DNA from 4 places in the Dethiothermospora halolimnae genome. Region 2 is predicted to be linked to each of the others. Evidence: riboswitches for the same ligand, from Rfam matches in the RefSeq annotation. Region 2 holds a riboswitch; each other region holds the start of a gene.
The links. Region 2 has a riboswitch for cobalamin ahead of V6137_RS04730 (energy-coupling factor ABC transporter permease). Riboswitches for the same ligand answer to the same signal wherever they lie in the genome.
Positions count from the first base shown of each region.

Region 1: linked by a shared signal. The riboswitch ahead of V6137_RS07920 (class I SAM-dependent methyltransferase) and the one ahead of V6137_RS04730 (energy-coupling factor ABC transporter permease) in region 2 are both predicted to bind cobalamin.
Region 3: linked by a shared signal. The riboswitch ahead of V6137_RS14000 (ABC transporter substrate-binding protein) and the one ahead of V6137_RS04730 (energy-coupling factor ABC transporter permease) in region 2 are both predicted to bind cobalamin.
Region 4: linked by a shared signal. The riboswitch ahead of V6137_RS00415 (ABC transporter substrate-binding protein) and the one ahead of V6137_RS04730 (energy-coupling factor ABC transporter permease) in region 2 are both predicted to bind cobalamin.

Region 1 covers NZ_JBAKFX010000014.1:64,727-67,945, forward strand. The annotation lists gene V6137_RS07915 (serine hydrolase domain-containing protein) at 1-1,016, shown strand, start outside; cobalamin riboswitch at 1,106-1,295, shown strand; gene V6137_RS07920 (class I SAM-dependent methyltransferase) at 1,425-2,237, shown strand; gene V6137_RS07925 (ABC transporter substrate-binding protein) at 2,260-3,219, shown strand, end outside.
Region 2 covers NZ_JBAKFX010000007.1:63,775-66,993, forward strand. The annotation lists gene V6137_RS04720 (extracellular solute-binding protein) at 1-530, shown strand, start outside; gene V6137_RS04725 (YddF family protein) at 724-1,056, shown strand; cobalamin riboswitch at 1,099-1,282, shown strand; gene V6137_RS04730 (energy-coupling factor ABC transporter permease) at 1,460-2,191, shown strand; gene V6137_RS04735 (energy-coupling factor ABC transporter substrate-binding protein) at 2,175-2,465, shown strand; gene cbiQ (cobalt ECF transporter T component CbiQ) at 2,449-3,129, shown strand; gene V6137_RS04745 (energy-coupling factor ABC transporter ATP-binding protein) at 3,138-3,219, shown strand, end outside.
Region 3 covers NZ_JBAKFX010000037.1:29,918-33,136, forward strand. The annotation lists gene V6137_RS13995 (FecCD family ABC transporter permease) at 1-607, opposite strand, end outside; gene V6137_RS14000 (ABC transporter substrate-binding protein) at 625-1,605, opposite strand; cobalamin riboswitch at 1,697-1,877, opposite strand; gene V6137_RS14005 (lipase family alpha/beta hydrolase) at 1,920-3,219, opposite strand, start outside.
Region 4 covers NZ_JBAKFX010000001.1:89,571-92,789, reverse strand. The annotation lists gene V6137_RS00425 (transposase) at 1-803, shown strand, start outside; gene V6137_RS00420 (hypothetical protein) at 796-969, shown strand; cobalamin riboswitch at 1,078-1,260, shown strand; gene V6137_RS00415 (ABC transporter substrate-binding protein) at 1,562-2,602, shown strand; gene V6137_RS00410 (FecCD family ABC transporter permease) at 2,629-3,219, shown strand, end outside.

The DNA.
Region 1 (3,219 bases), on a different contig from region 2:
TTACATATGATGAGGAAATGTTGGGAAATGGACTTATTTTTTATGAGAGAGAGAGGAATGGACACAAGGTTATAGGTCATGAAGGAGATGGACCAACATATGCTGCTCAATTATCCATTTATCCTGAAAAAAATATAGGATTTTTTATTTCCATTAACAAAGATGATCAAACATCATCTAAGTTTGCATTTAGACGTAATTTTGAAGAAAAGTTCTATGAACTATTTACTGAAAATAACAAAGAAAATGTAAAAATAATTTCAAAACCCTATAGCAAAGATATAAAAAAATATTTTGGAAAATATTTTGCTGTAAGGACTCCCCTTAGTTCACCCTTTAAAATTTTCAGATCACTAACTGGAACGTTAAGTGTCTCACCTTATAATGAAACTTCTATAAAAGTCTCCCTAAGAGGTAGTGAATATATATTTAAACATATTGGCAAAGGGAAGTTTCAAAATAGTAAAGGTGGTTTACTAATATTTCAGTCACAAAGTGACAAAAAGTATGTAATGCTTGATTATTTAAATATGTTGGGGAGATATAGTCCCCTCTCCAATGGAACATATGAAAAACTTACTACAATTGAAAGTATATTAGAATCCTTTGCTATATATTTTTTAGCAATAATATTTGTTGTATCCATAATATATTTTATTTTCAGTAGATGGTGGAATAAGAAGAATGAAGTTACAAGAAAGGGAAGAAAGTGTATTATAATAACTAGACTAAATATAATTTTCATGGTTGTAATATCGGGAGTATTTTTAATGATTCTCTTAAATGTTTCTAAAATAAACCTAGATATAAAAGGATTGCTAATAGCATATCATGTTTTATCATATATGTTTTTAATGCTAAATTTGGCTTTAATATGGGAAACTGTTATAGTTGTGAAAAATAGGATTTTCAATAAATTGGGAAGGATAGTTCAATTTACTACTATGATTGCCATGTTGATTTTCTTAAGCATGATTATAAATTATAATTGCTTAAATATAACCTATCTATTATAAAACCTGGGACAAAGGGACAGTCCCTTTGTCCCAGGTTTTAACTTCTTGACATAAATATAACTATAATATATGATTTATTTAGTGATAAAAATTAATAAATGAATATAGGTTTCAATTTTAGTGATAATTGATTAAAAGGGAAGACAGGTGAGATGCCTGGACGGTCCCGCCGCTGTGATAGAGGAGTTTTTCTAAATTAATGCCACTGATTTTTTTTGGGAAGGCTTAGAAAAATGATGATACTTAAGTCAGAAGACCTGCCTATATTTATATGCCACAAACTCTACGGGATATAGGGGGTATGTCTTTATGCTTTTATTAGTATATATGTCTTTTGATACCTCTTAACTTTTTTGTTGAGGGGTTTTAGTACGTTATAACAAAATTATAATTATAAAGGGTGATAAAATGAATATTGAAATATTTGATAAATTATGGAGAGAATCTTCTAAAATAGACTTAGCTACTACTGAAAAATTATGGGATTTTAGAGCAAAAGAATTTAATAATATGATAGATAATAAGGAAAAGGAAAGTAAAGTGAAAGATTCAATAGACTTTCTTATATCGGAAAATATTATAAACAAAGAATCAAGTGTATTAGATATAGGATGTGGTCCTGGAAGATATAGTATAGAATTTTCAAAGGTGGTAAAAGAAATAAAGGGAATAGATATATCCCCTAATATGATAAATTATGCTAGAGAGAATGTTAAGAAATCAAATATTAAAAATGCTTCATTTGATGTTGTTCCTTGGGAGAAAATAGATATAGAAGTTAAAGGTTGGAAAAATAAATTTGATTTAGTATTTGTGTCAATGTGTCCTGGGATACACAATAAGGATACACTAATAAAGATGACTGAAGCCAGTAAAGGATATTGTTTTTTAAGCGGATTTGTAACTAGAGAAGATAAAGTAAGGGATGGAATAAATAACATAATTTCTAAAGATAAATCTAGAAAAAGATGGGGAAATAAAATATATTATGGATTTAATATATTATGGAATATGGGAATATACCCTAAAATATATTATAAAGATGTAGAGTGGAATAAGGAAATGGATTTGGAAGATGCCATAAAAATGCATACCATATCTGTTAAAGAAGATCCTAAGTTAAAAAATGACATAGAAAAATATTTAAATGATATATCACAAAATGGTATAATAACGGAATATACAAAGGCTAAAATAGGTTGGCTTATTTGGCATGTGTAAAACTTTTTAAGGAGGACTTAATATGAAAAAGATACATATATTATTGATTATAATTATGACTTTTATGATAGTTATAGTCGGATGTAGTGATGATAGTACAAATTCTGATGGAAATATAACCGAAGAAAAAGAATCAGTAGTATTAAATCTTGAAGGGGGAGATTGGGGATATCCAAGTCCCTATACCCATTATTCAAGGGGTCCTGGGGCATATAAAATGAGACTTATATTTGATAGTTTATTAGAACGGGGAGAGGAAGGTCTTATACCATGGTTGGCTGAAGATTGGAATATAACAAATGATGGGAAAACATATACCTTTAATATAAGGGAAAATGTAAAATGGCAGGATGGTCAAGATATGACAGCAGAAGATGTAAAGTTTTCTTTTGAATATTATGCTAAACATCCACCAGTTTTTGATGAATTAAATATAAGTAAAAATAATTTTATAGAAAAAATAAATGTAATAGATAGGCACACAATAAGTATAGATGTTGATAATCCCAGTGCTACCCTATTAGAAAGGTTTGGTAGTGCAAGGATATTACCTAAGCATATATGGAACAATGTAGATGATCCTAAAAAATTTAATAGTCCTAAAGCAGTAATAGGATGTGGCCCTTACATACTTACAGATTATAAAAAAGAGCAAGGAGCATATAGATTTAAAGCATTTAAAGATTATTGGGGACCAAAACAAAGGGCCGATGTAATACAGTTTGTCCCTGTTAGTGATAATATATTAGCTTTTGAAAAGGGAGATATAGATATAACAAGGGTAACTCCAGATATATTGAACAAATATAAAGAGGATAATAAATATAAGATTATAAAGAACCCTGGCTTTTGGGGGTATAGGCTTATGTTCAATATGGATAATAATCCTCAATTTAAAGATAAGGTATTAAGACAGGCTATAGCATATGCCATAGATAAAGGTGAAATGATTGAGAAGGTAGCCAGGGGAGCGGGAAAACCT
Region 2 (3,219 bases):
ATGCATATAATGCCTTAAATGTTGAATCTTTAAAACGAGGTATGATGGATGACAGAATACATTTTCCAAATGTAAATAATCAAAAATACAATATAGACCTAGGTGGGTTTATAGTTAATAGTAATGGGAAAAATAAAAAACTAGGATATGAGTTTATAAATAGTTTATTAAGTAAAGAGTTTCAAATGCAAATGTATAAAGGGGAAAAACAAGATTATGTTTTACCATCAAATATGTATAGTCCTGTGTTAAAGACTTTAAAAGATAATATACAAAATATAGAATCAAAGAAGAATCTACAACCAGAGGTTATAAAAATTAAAAATTATATATATGACAAACTTAAAAAAGGAGAAATAAAACCAGAGATATATAGAAAAGACAAGACATTGAAAACAGTTACTTTAAGAAGAAAGTTATATAAGGATTTATTTAAGTTTATATTTACAGAGGATGTGTTTAGTGATGACAGCTTAAGTAGAGAATTAAAGGAGTTAGAAGATAGGTATAGTATATATTTAAATGAATAAGAATATTTACATAATTTCACAAAGAGCTTTTTGAATATTATATCACTCTAAATTCAAAACAGGTTTATACCAATATGCCATTTATTTTAATAAAGGATAATGTAAAAAAATATAGAAATATATAATAACTAGATTATTTATAATTTTAAAATAGCTTTAGTATACTTAAGGCTTTCTATAGGGGTGATGTATATTGGTTGAAAATATGAAAGTAGGTTTATTTAATGGAACGGTTGCCACTACAAACGGTTTATATAAAATAACAGATATAGATTTAGATAGTGCTAAAAAACTTATAGAGAAAAATGGATTTATATCTGCTATAGGCCATGGATCAACTGCTGAAATTATGTCCGATTTGTTTAATATGGATATAGACATGAATCGTATACAGTTTAAACAGAAGGTTGGTCAAAAAGCTGTGGTTTTTAAATTGAATAAAAGACCACCGGAAGGTGTTGTATTAACTAGAGAAGAGGTAGAGTCTATAGGATATTCGTTAAAACTAATGGAAAGATTAGAATAAATTAATTGAATAATTTTATTTAATATGGTAAAATCTTTATGAAAAGTAAATAGGAAATTTGGTTTGCCTATGGTAATTAAAAGGGAAAGAGGTGCAAATCCTCTGCAGCCCCCGCTACTGTAAGTAGTTACGAAACTTAAGGTTCCACTGCAAGATTTCTTGTGGGAAGGATAAGGAGTAGGGTTAAACTATGAGCCAGGAGACCTGCCGAATTTCTCGATAAAGTATACTTTCGGAGGGAAGGTTGTGCTTATGGGTGAATCTATGACGGGGGAAGTCTGTCATTTAACATTCACTGTGTATAAGTATACAAGCTCTACCTAAAGAAGGTGGAGTTTTTTTATTTTATAGTAAACTCCAATTCATCCGAAGGTCTAATTCAAAAAAAGAAAGGGGTATTATTATGAAGAGAAAAAGAGTGTATTTATTATTAATTGCTTTACTTATTTTAGTAGCTCCAAACTTTGCAAGTGCTATGCACATAATGGAAGGATATCTACCTCCTATGTGGGCAATTGGTTGGATAGTGGTGGCTATACCGTTTTTGATTAGGGGATTCAGTAATATTAATGGAATAGTTAAAAACGAGCCAAAGAAAAAATTATTACTTGCACTTGTTGGGGCATTTGTGTTTATATTATCAGCCCTTAAGATTCCATCGGTAACGGGAAGTTGTTCCCATCCCACAGGAGTTGGATTAGGTGCCATATTATTTGGACCCACTGTAATGACTGTTTTAGGAGTTATAGTTTTACTGTTTCAAGCATTACTATTGGCCCACGGAGGAATAACAACTCTGGGAGCAAATACATTTTCTATGGCAATAGTAGGTCCATTAGTGGCATATGGATTGTTTAAATTGTTGAAAAAACATAACGTAAAGGGTGGTGTGGCAGTTTTCTTAGCTGCAACTTTAGGAGATTTAGCTACATATATGATGACCTCAGTTCAATTGGCAGTTGCCCATCCCGATGCCACCAGTGGAATAATAGGATCTATGTCTAAGTTTATGTCAATATTTGCAGTAACTCAATTACCTATTGCCATAGCAGAGGGAATTATAACAGTTATAGTGTACAATCTATTAATGGAATATAAAACCGAAGGGGGTAATTTAATTGAAAACATCAACTAAAAATCTTATCTTATTGGGACTTGTTATAATAATTATATTAATACCCCTTATATTTATGGGGAACTCAGAATTTGGAGGAGCAGATGGAGAAGCAGAAGGGGTTATAACAGAGATATCACCCGACTATGAACCTTGGTTTAGTTCTATTTGGGAACCTCCAAGTGGAGAAATAGAAAGTTTATTATTTGCATTACAGGCAGCCATAGGAGCAGGAATTATAGCTTATTTCTTTGGATATATGAAGGGAAAAAGAAAAAGTGCTAATAATAGATAAATATGCATATACTAATAAGTTGAAAGATAAAAATCCCTTGGCAAAGTTCTACTTTGCCATTTTTTTCTTAATATTGGCTATAGTATCTAAAAAATTTTATATTCATATTGCTATATTGTCAGTAATGTTTTTTATAACTATAACAATAGCTAAAATTCCCCTGAAAAAATATATCAAAATGATTTTAATACCTTCATCGTTTTTAGTACTAAGCATTTTAGCAATATTAATATCTGTATCTAAAGGAAATGGTGAATACATCATAAGTATGGAATTGTATAATGTAAATATTGGAATAACCAATGGAAGTATAGAAAATGGAAGAATATTATTTACAAGATCTCTATCGGCAATAACTTGTACTTTTTTTCTTATACTAACAACACCAATGAATGATATAATATATATACTAAAAAAGCATAGAGTGCCTAAGCTTTTAATAGAAATGATGGTGTTAATATATAGATTTATATTTATACTTTTAGAAGAATATAAAAATATCTATACAGCTCAACAATTAAGATTTGGATATATAAATATTAAAAATTCCTTTAAATCCCTTTCTGCTTTGATATCGGTGCTATTTACAAGGATAATGCTAAAATATGAACATATGGAAATGGCCCTTGACAGTAAAGGCTTTGATAATGAATTTTATGTGTAGGTGATTAAATGATAAAAACTAAAGATTTAACATATATATATGAGGATGGAACTAGGGCCCTTGACAACATAAATGTAGATTTAAATAAAG
Region 3 (3,219 bases), on a different contig from region 2:
TACCCAATGTCCAATAAATTATTTTGCTTAAGTCATTACTATGGATCACCATAAGAAATGACATGATAGCAGTAAAAAATTGTCCAACAGCTATTCCTGAAAGAAGTAACGTAGTTACTGGCACCTTATTTTTTACCTTAGATACAAAATAAACTATAAATGTAGATACCATAGCCCCTAAAAATGCCCCTATAGATATACTTGATATATTAAATAGGACTATGTTAATTCCAGTTATAATAACCAAAGTAGCTCCTAGAGCGGCTCCTGAAGATATCCCTATAACGTAGGGGTCAGCCATGGGATTTTTAAACATTCCTTGAAAAGCAGCCCCCACACTAGAAAGAGCTGCTCCCACCAATACACCTACCAATATTCTAGGTATTCTTATATTAAAAATAATAGCCTGATATGATTTTGGAATGCTATCTATATCTATATAATTCTGTATTATAGGTATTTTAGAGAAAACTATCTTTATAGTGGTTAAAACATTTATATTTGCACTTCCTATCGTTGAAAATACCGCTATACTAACTAATAAAATTATAACCAGAGAAGACAAAGTAAAAACCCAACTTTCCCTTCTCTGTAAGTTGATTTTCATAAATATCCCTACTTCGTCTATTCTTTAGTAGTATCTTTAAATAATTCTGGATGTATTTTTTTTGCAATCATTTCAAGGACATCTACTATTCTAGGACCAGCTCTTGAAATAATATTCTGATCAACAAGATATATTTTATCATTTTTTACAGCATTTAATGTTTTATACTGCTCATTATTTTTTATAGATTCAACTGTTTTTCCAGGACTATTTGGTGCTATATAAATATCTGGATTTTTTTCTACTAATTTCTCCACTGAATAATCAGCGTAGGAACCAGATGCATCACCAGCTATATTTTCTCCACCTGCTAAAGTAATAATTTCATCTATAAAAGACCCTGGTCCTGCGGTCTTTAACGGGTCTCCCCAAACTTCATAAAACACCTTTGGTTTCTTAGCATCTTTCACTTCAGATGCTATATAATCCATTTTAGCCTGCATAACAACCGTGATTTCCTTAGCTTTTTTCATTGTATTTGTTACTTGACCTATAGATTCGATAGTTGACATAACTTCTTTAATGGACTCTGGTTCATAGTTTAGTATCTTGATACCTGCAGCCTTTAATTGCTTATTAATATTTTCTTTACCTTCACCATATTGAACTACTAAATCAGGACTCAGTTCTATAATTTTCTCTATATTCATGCTATTATAACTACCAACAGTCTCTTTATCTTTAGCTGCTTCTGGATAATCAGAATACTTACTAACTCCCACTACTCTATTACCAAGACCCAGTGCAAATAATATTTCAGTATTATTTGGTGCTAAAGATACAATCCTTTTAGGTGCTTTTTCAAATGTTACTTCATTGTCAAATCCATCTTTAACTGTCAATGGATAATGGAATCCAACTGTATCATTTGTATTTTGTTCTTCTTTACTGTCATTATCTTTATATTCATCCTTCACCCTTATACAGCCTGATAACACTGTCATAGTTAATAATAATACCATAAGCACAGATATAATCTTTTTACCTCTCACTTTCATATATATCCTCCTCCGTTTTTTATTATAGCTTATTAAACATAAAAATACCTAGCTATTATTATGCTAGGATATATAAGTATATACCCTCCCTCCGAGACCAATTTGTTAGGCAGATATCCTGACTTGTGAATCATATTACTTCCAACGCCTTCCCGGTTCCCCAGTGGCATATGTTGGTTTCATCCTCACTTACAGTAGCGGGGGCTGTAGTAGATTTTCACTACTTTCCCTTTTAAGTTTCTTTATGAAACACCTAACTTTTTTATTATACTCATATAAAATAATAACAGATACAATTTGATTATTCAAGATTATTATAAACTAAGTTCATAATAGTCCTTTGTATTTACTTCAGATACCTTCTTTACTCCCTTGTTCTTTTCCCCTTTTAAAATAATTATTTCACTATACATAGTTTTAATTGAATCAAATCTTATTGTTGATTTATTAAAATAATTATAATCAATAATAAGCCAATAGGAATTTTCCCCAACTTTTATTACCGTCAGTCCTTTATAATTATCTTCCCATTTATTATTAATAGATATTTTTTTATTTATCTTATGTATTTCTATGTTTTTGACGTCTCTAGCTATTATACTATATAAAACTTTATTTTTAAAACTTTGTTGTCTTCTAGAAATAGTTTTTATATTTAATATATCTTTTATTTTATCAACAGATTTAAGTAAGATATCTCCATGGTCTCCATTTATAAATAGTTTTCTCCCAAATATAGATGCAACACTACTACTAATCACTGTTCCATCACCACGGGGACTTGTTATAACATATCCCGGTTTACCATCTATCCACAGTTCCTTGTCACTATCTACTTTATTTACACATATAAACCTTGAAGTCTCAATACCCTTACCTACTATTATATGGATATCTCCTATTCTACTGTAAAGTTTATCAACACTAGAATTCAAGTGATTAAGAAAACTATTTTTTTCTTGTATTCTATCATGGGATATAAACTGAATAAAGTCCTTATCATCCTTATAAAATAGATATTCTCCATATTCTCTACTTGGTAATAATTCTTTTGCTACAGGAAAAAACTTTTTCAAAAAATTAATATCCTGTTTTTCCTTATATACCTTTTTAAAAATCCATACAAATCCTTCCCAAAGTACTTTGAAAAATACATTCCCATTGACTTTATCATAGGGCAATTCTCCACCTTCCCAAAAATAGTAGGCCTTCACCGTCCCAGCATTGGGAGTACCAATCATTATTAATTTATTAATATCGTAATTGTACAAGTCACTTTGTATATAAGCTCTAGCCACCAACCCTCCCATGCTATGACATACAATATTTACCTTATTAGTTTTATATATCTGCTTAATTCTATTTAGCTCTGGTATAAGATAGTTTGTCCCACTATAATAATTCCCTTTTCTCCAGTCATAATGTACTACAAATAAATCTACCTCTTTCTTATATCCCATCCCCTCTAAACTTTTAATAAAAGGATCGTATATATAGCTAGCTGGTCCAAAACTAAACTCTCCTGTTCCTGGGATAATATCATCTCCCAAGGAACCAAATATACCAGGTATAAATACTAACGGAAGCTTTTTATTTGTTTGTATATTATAATTC
Region 4 (3,219 bases), on a different contig from region 2:
GATATAAAAAAAGGTATGGATTTAAGTTATATGCCTTCTGCCTTATGGATAATCATGCCCATATGGTTATTGATGCTGCAGGTGCTGATATAACCAAGATAATGCACGGTATAAACTTGTCCTATGCTAAATATTATAATAGAAAATATAAAAGAAGGGGTCATGTATTCTCCGACAGATTTAGAAGTGAGATAATAGATAAGGACAATTATATATTACAGGCCTCAAAATATATTCACAAGAATCCTAGAAAACTAAGGAATTGGAGTAATAAGGTTTTCCAATACCCATATTCCAGTGCACCAATTTATTTAGGAGATTTAGATGATAGATTTGAAATAGTAGATTGTGACCTTATATTGAAGTTATATAGTGATAAAAATAAGAAAAAAGCTATAAAGGAATATTTAGATTTTATGTTAGTGCCTAATTCTGCTGAGGAGCAAGAACAGATAGAGGCAGAATATGGGTTTAGAAACCAAAAATGTGAATATAAAAGTGAAAAAACTATCATAGCAAAGGATATAGAGCCAGATGATATACTAACTTTCGTAGGGGACTATATAGGAGAAGATAAAGATAAAATAAAAATAAAATATATTAGAAATTTAACAAAAGTCAAAGCTATAGCTATGGTTCTTATGAGTAGATTTTGCGACTATAAGGTCAAAAATATCTGCCATTACTTTGGCAATATAACTCAGTCTAGAGTGTCCAGTCTTTGTTCACTAGGGGTGGAGCTATTATTTAGTGATGAAAAATATAAGAATATCGTTGATGACTTTTTAGAAATATGTGGATAATAAAATAAAGCATTTTCAAGGTCCAAAAATTAAAATTATGGAGTTAAGTTTTATATTTTATGTTATAAAAGTGGACAAGCTTAATGAATTTATTGAAAATTTACAAGTAAATAAGGGATATAAGGTAAAAAATGAAAGTTTCAAAGCTAAATTTTTAATCAAATAATAATATAACCAATCAATGAACCGTTTTTAACTTCTTTTTAACTTCCCCTCTCCAATAAAGTTGACAATAACAACATAATTACCTATAATTAAGTTTAAATGTATAACTGAATATGCTGAAAGAATGGGTGCCTTTCATGAGGATAAAAGGGAAATTCGGTTAAAGTCCGGTGCAGCCCCCGCTACTGTAATCATTGACGAAATCTTCGTTAACCACTGGCTAAAGGGCCAGGAAGGGAAGAGACTAGGATGAAGTGTAAGCCAGGAAACCTGCCTATAAATCTTTCTTAGGTAATTATTTCGGAGGGAGATAGTTATTTATATAATGGTGATATTATGTCTTTTTTTAGAAAACTTAAGTTTTATATTACAATTATATTTATACAAGGCTCCTAATAGGGGCTTTTTTATATTAAGAATTGCTTAGTATAATAGTTCTTCTAAAAGAAAATCTAAGGGATTCAATATACCGAATCTCTACATATACTATTAGCTAAATAGATATCTACTCCCTACACTTTACACTCTATACCAACAAAGGACCTTCAATGGTGCCTTTGTTTCGCCACCAAAAGATAAAGGAGATGACAATTATGACAAAAAGAATTATTACAGTTTTACTTAGCTTATTCCTTATAGCAACACTAACCGTTGGATGTGGAAGTGATGCAAATACATCTAACAATGACAATCAAGACAAAGTAAAACAACAGAAACAGAAGGATACACAAGACCCAACAAAAGAAACATCTTACTACCCAGTGACTATAAAAAATTATAATTCCCAAGGAGAAGAATATCAAATAACATTTACTAAAAGACCGGATAAGATCATCACTACAAATCAGCCTCCAACGGAGCTTTTACTTACTTTAGGTCTTGAAGATATTATGGTGGGAACATCATACTTAGATAATCCCATTTTACCTAAACTTAAAGAGAAATATGAAAAGATACCAGTACTATCCAATAGATATCCTTCTAAAGAAGTGGTTATAGCAAAACAACCCAATTTAATATTTGGATGGAGTAGTGCATTTATGGATAAAAACATAGGTTCAGTGGAAAGTTGGAATAAAAAAGGAGTATACACGTTTATCCAAAGGAATTCAGGGGTAGCCGATGAAAGGTCCATAGAAAATGTATATAAAGACATAGATGATATAGGAAAGATTTTTAATATTAAAGATAAAGCAGATAAACTTATAAACTCAATGAAAGAAAGAATATCCAATATCCAAGATAAAATAAAGGATAAAGAACCTGTTAAAGTACTTGCATTAGAAGGGGCTGGAGATAATAAATATCGTGTATATGGTAAAACATCCCTTATAAATGACATGATAGAAAAGGCAGGGGGAATAAATTTAGCAGAAAAGAGTGGAACCTATAGCATAGAAAATATAGTTGCTAAAAATCCAGATGCTATTATACTTATCCATTATTTAGAGCAAGAAAAGGATAATGATAGTATAAAAGGATTAAAAAATAATTCTGTCCTTAATAATGTAAATGCTATAAAAAATGATAAAATAATATTTACACCCCTAGCAGAAACCTATGCTGGAGGAATTAGAACTATAAAGGGTATTGAAAGGTTTGCTAAGGAGTTTTATCCAGAATTATTTAAATAAATATATGGAAATAATAGGTGATAATATTGGAAAACACAGAAAAACTAGGACAATCCATAGGGGAAAATACCAATAGCTTTAAAGAAGGAATAATTAAAGATAGGAAGGTTTTTATAATAACAATCCTATTACTTATAATAACCTTATTTTTATCAATTATATTTGCTGTGGTATTTGGTCCTGTGGAGATAAAAGCCACAGAGGCATTTAGAATAGTAGTTTATAATACAGTAAAAATACCCATAGGAGATATTGAAACCCTTACTTCAGGAATGAATTATGACATAATATGGGGAATTCGAGTTCCTAGGGTACTCTTAGGAGCAGTTGTAGGCATGGGTCTTTCTATAGTAGGAGTGGTAATGCAGGCTATGGTACAAAACCCTCTAGCCAACCCCTATACCCTAGGTATATCCTCGGGAGCCTCATTAGGGGCTACATTTGCCATAATGTTAGGTGTAGGAGGTATATTTGGTACAAATGCCATAGGGATATCGGCATTTATAGGAGCATTTATTTGTTCCGTGGCTGTATATATACTGTCTAATATCGGAGGAAATTCATCATCGGTGAAGTTATTATTAGCTGGTATGGCAATCAGTGCCATATGCTCATCC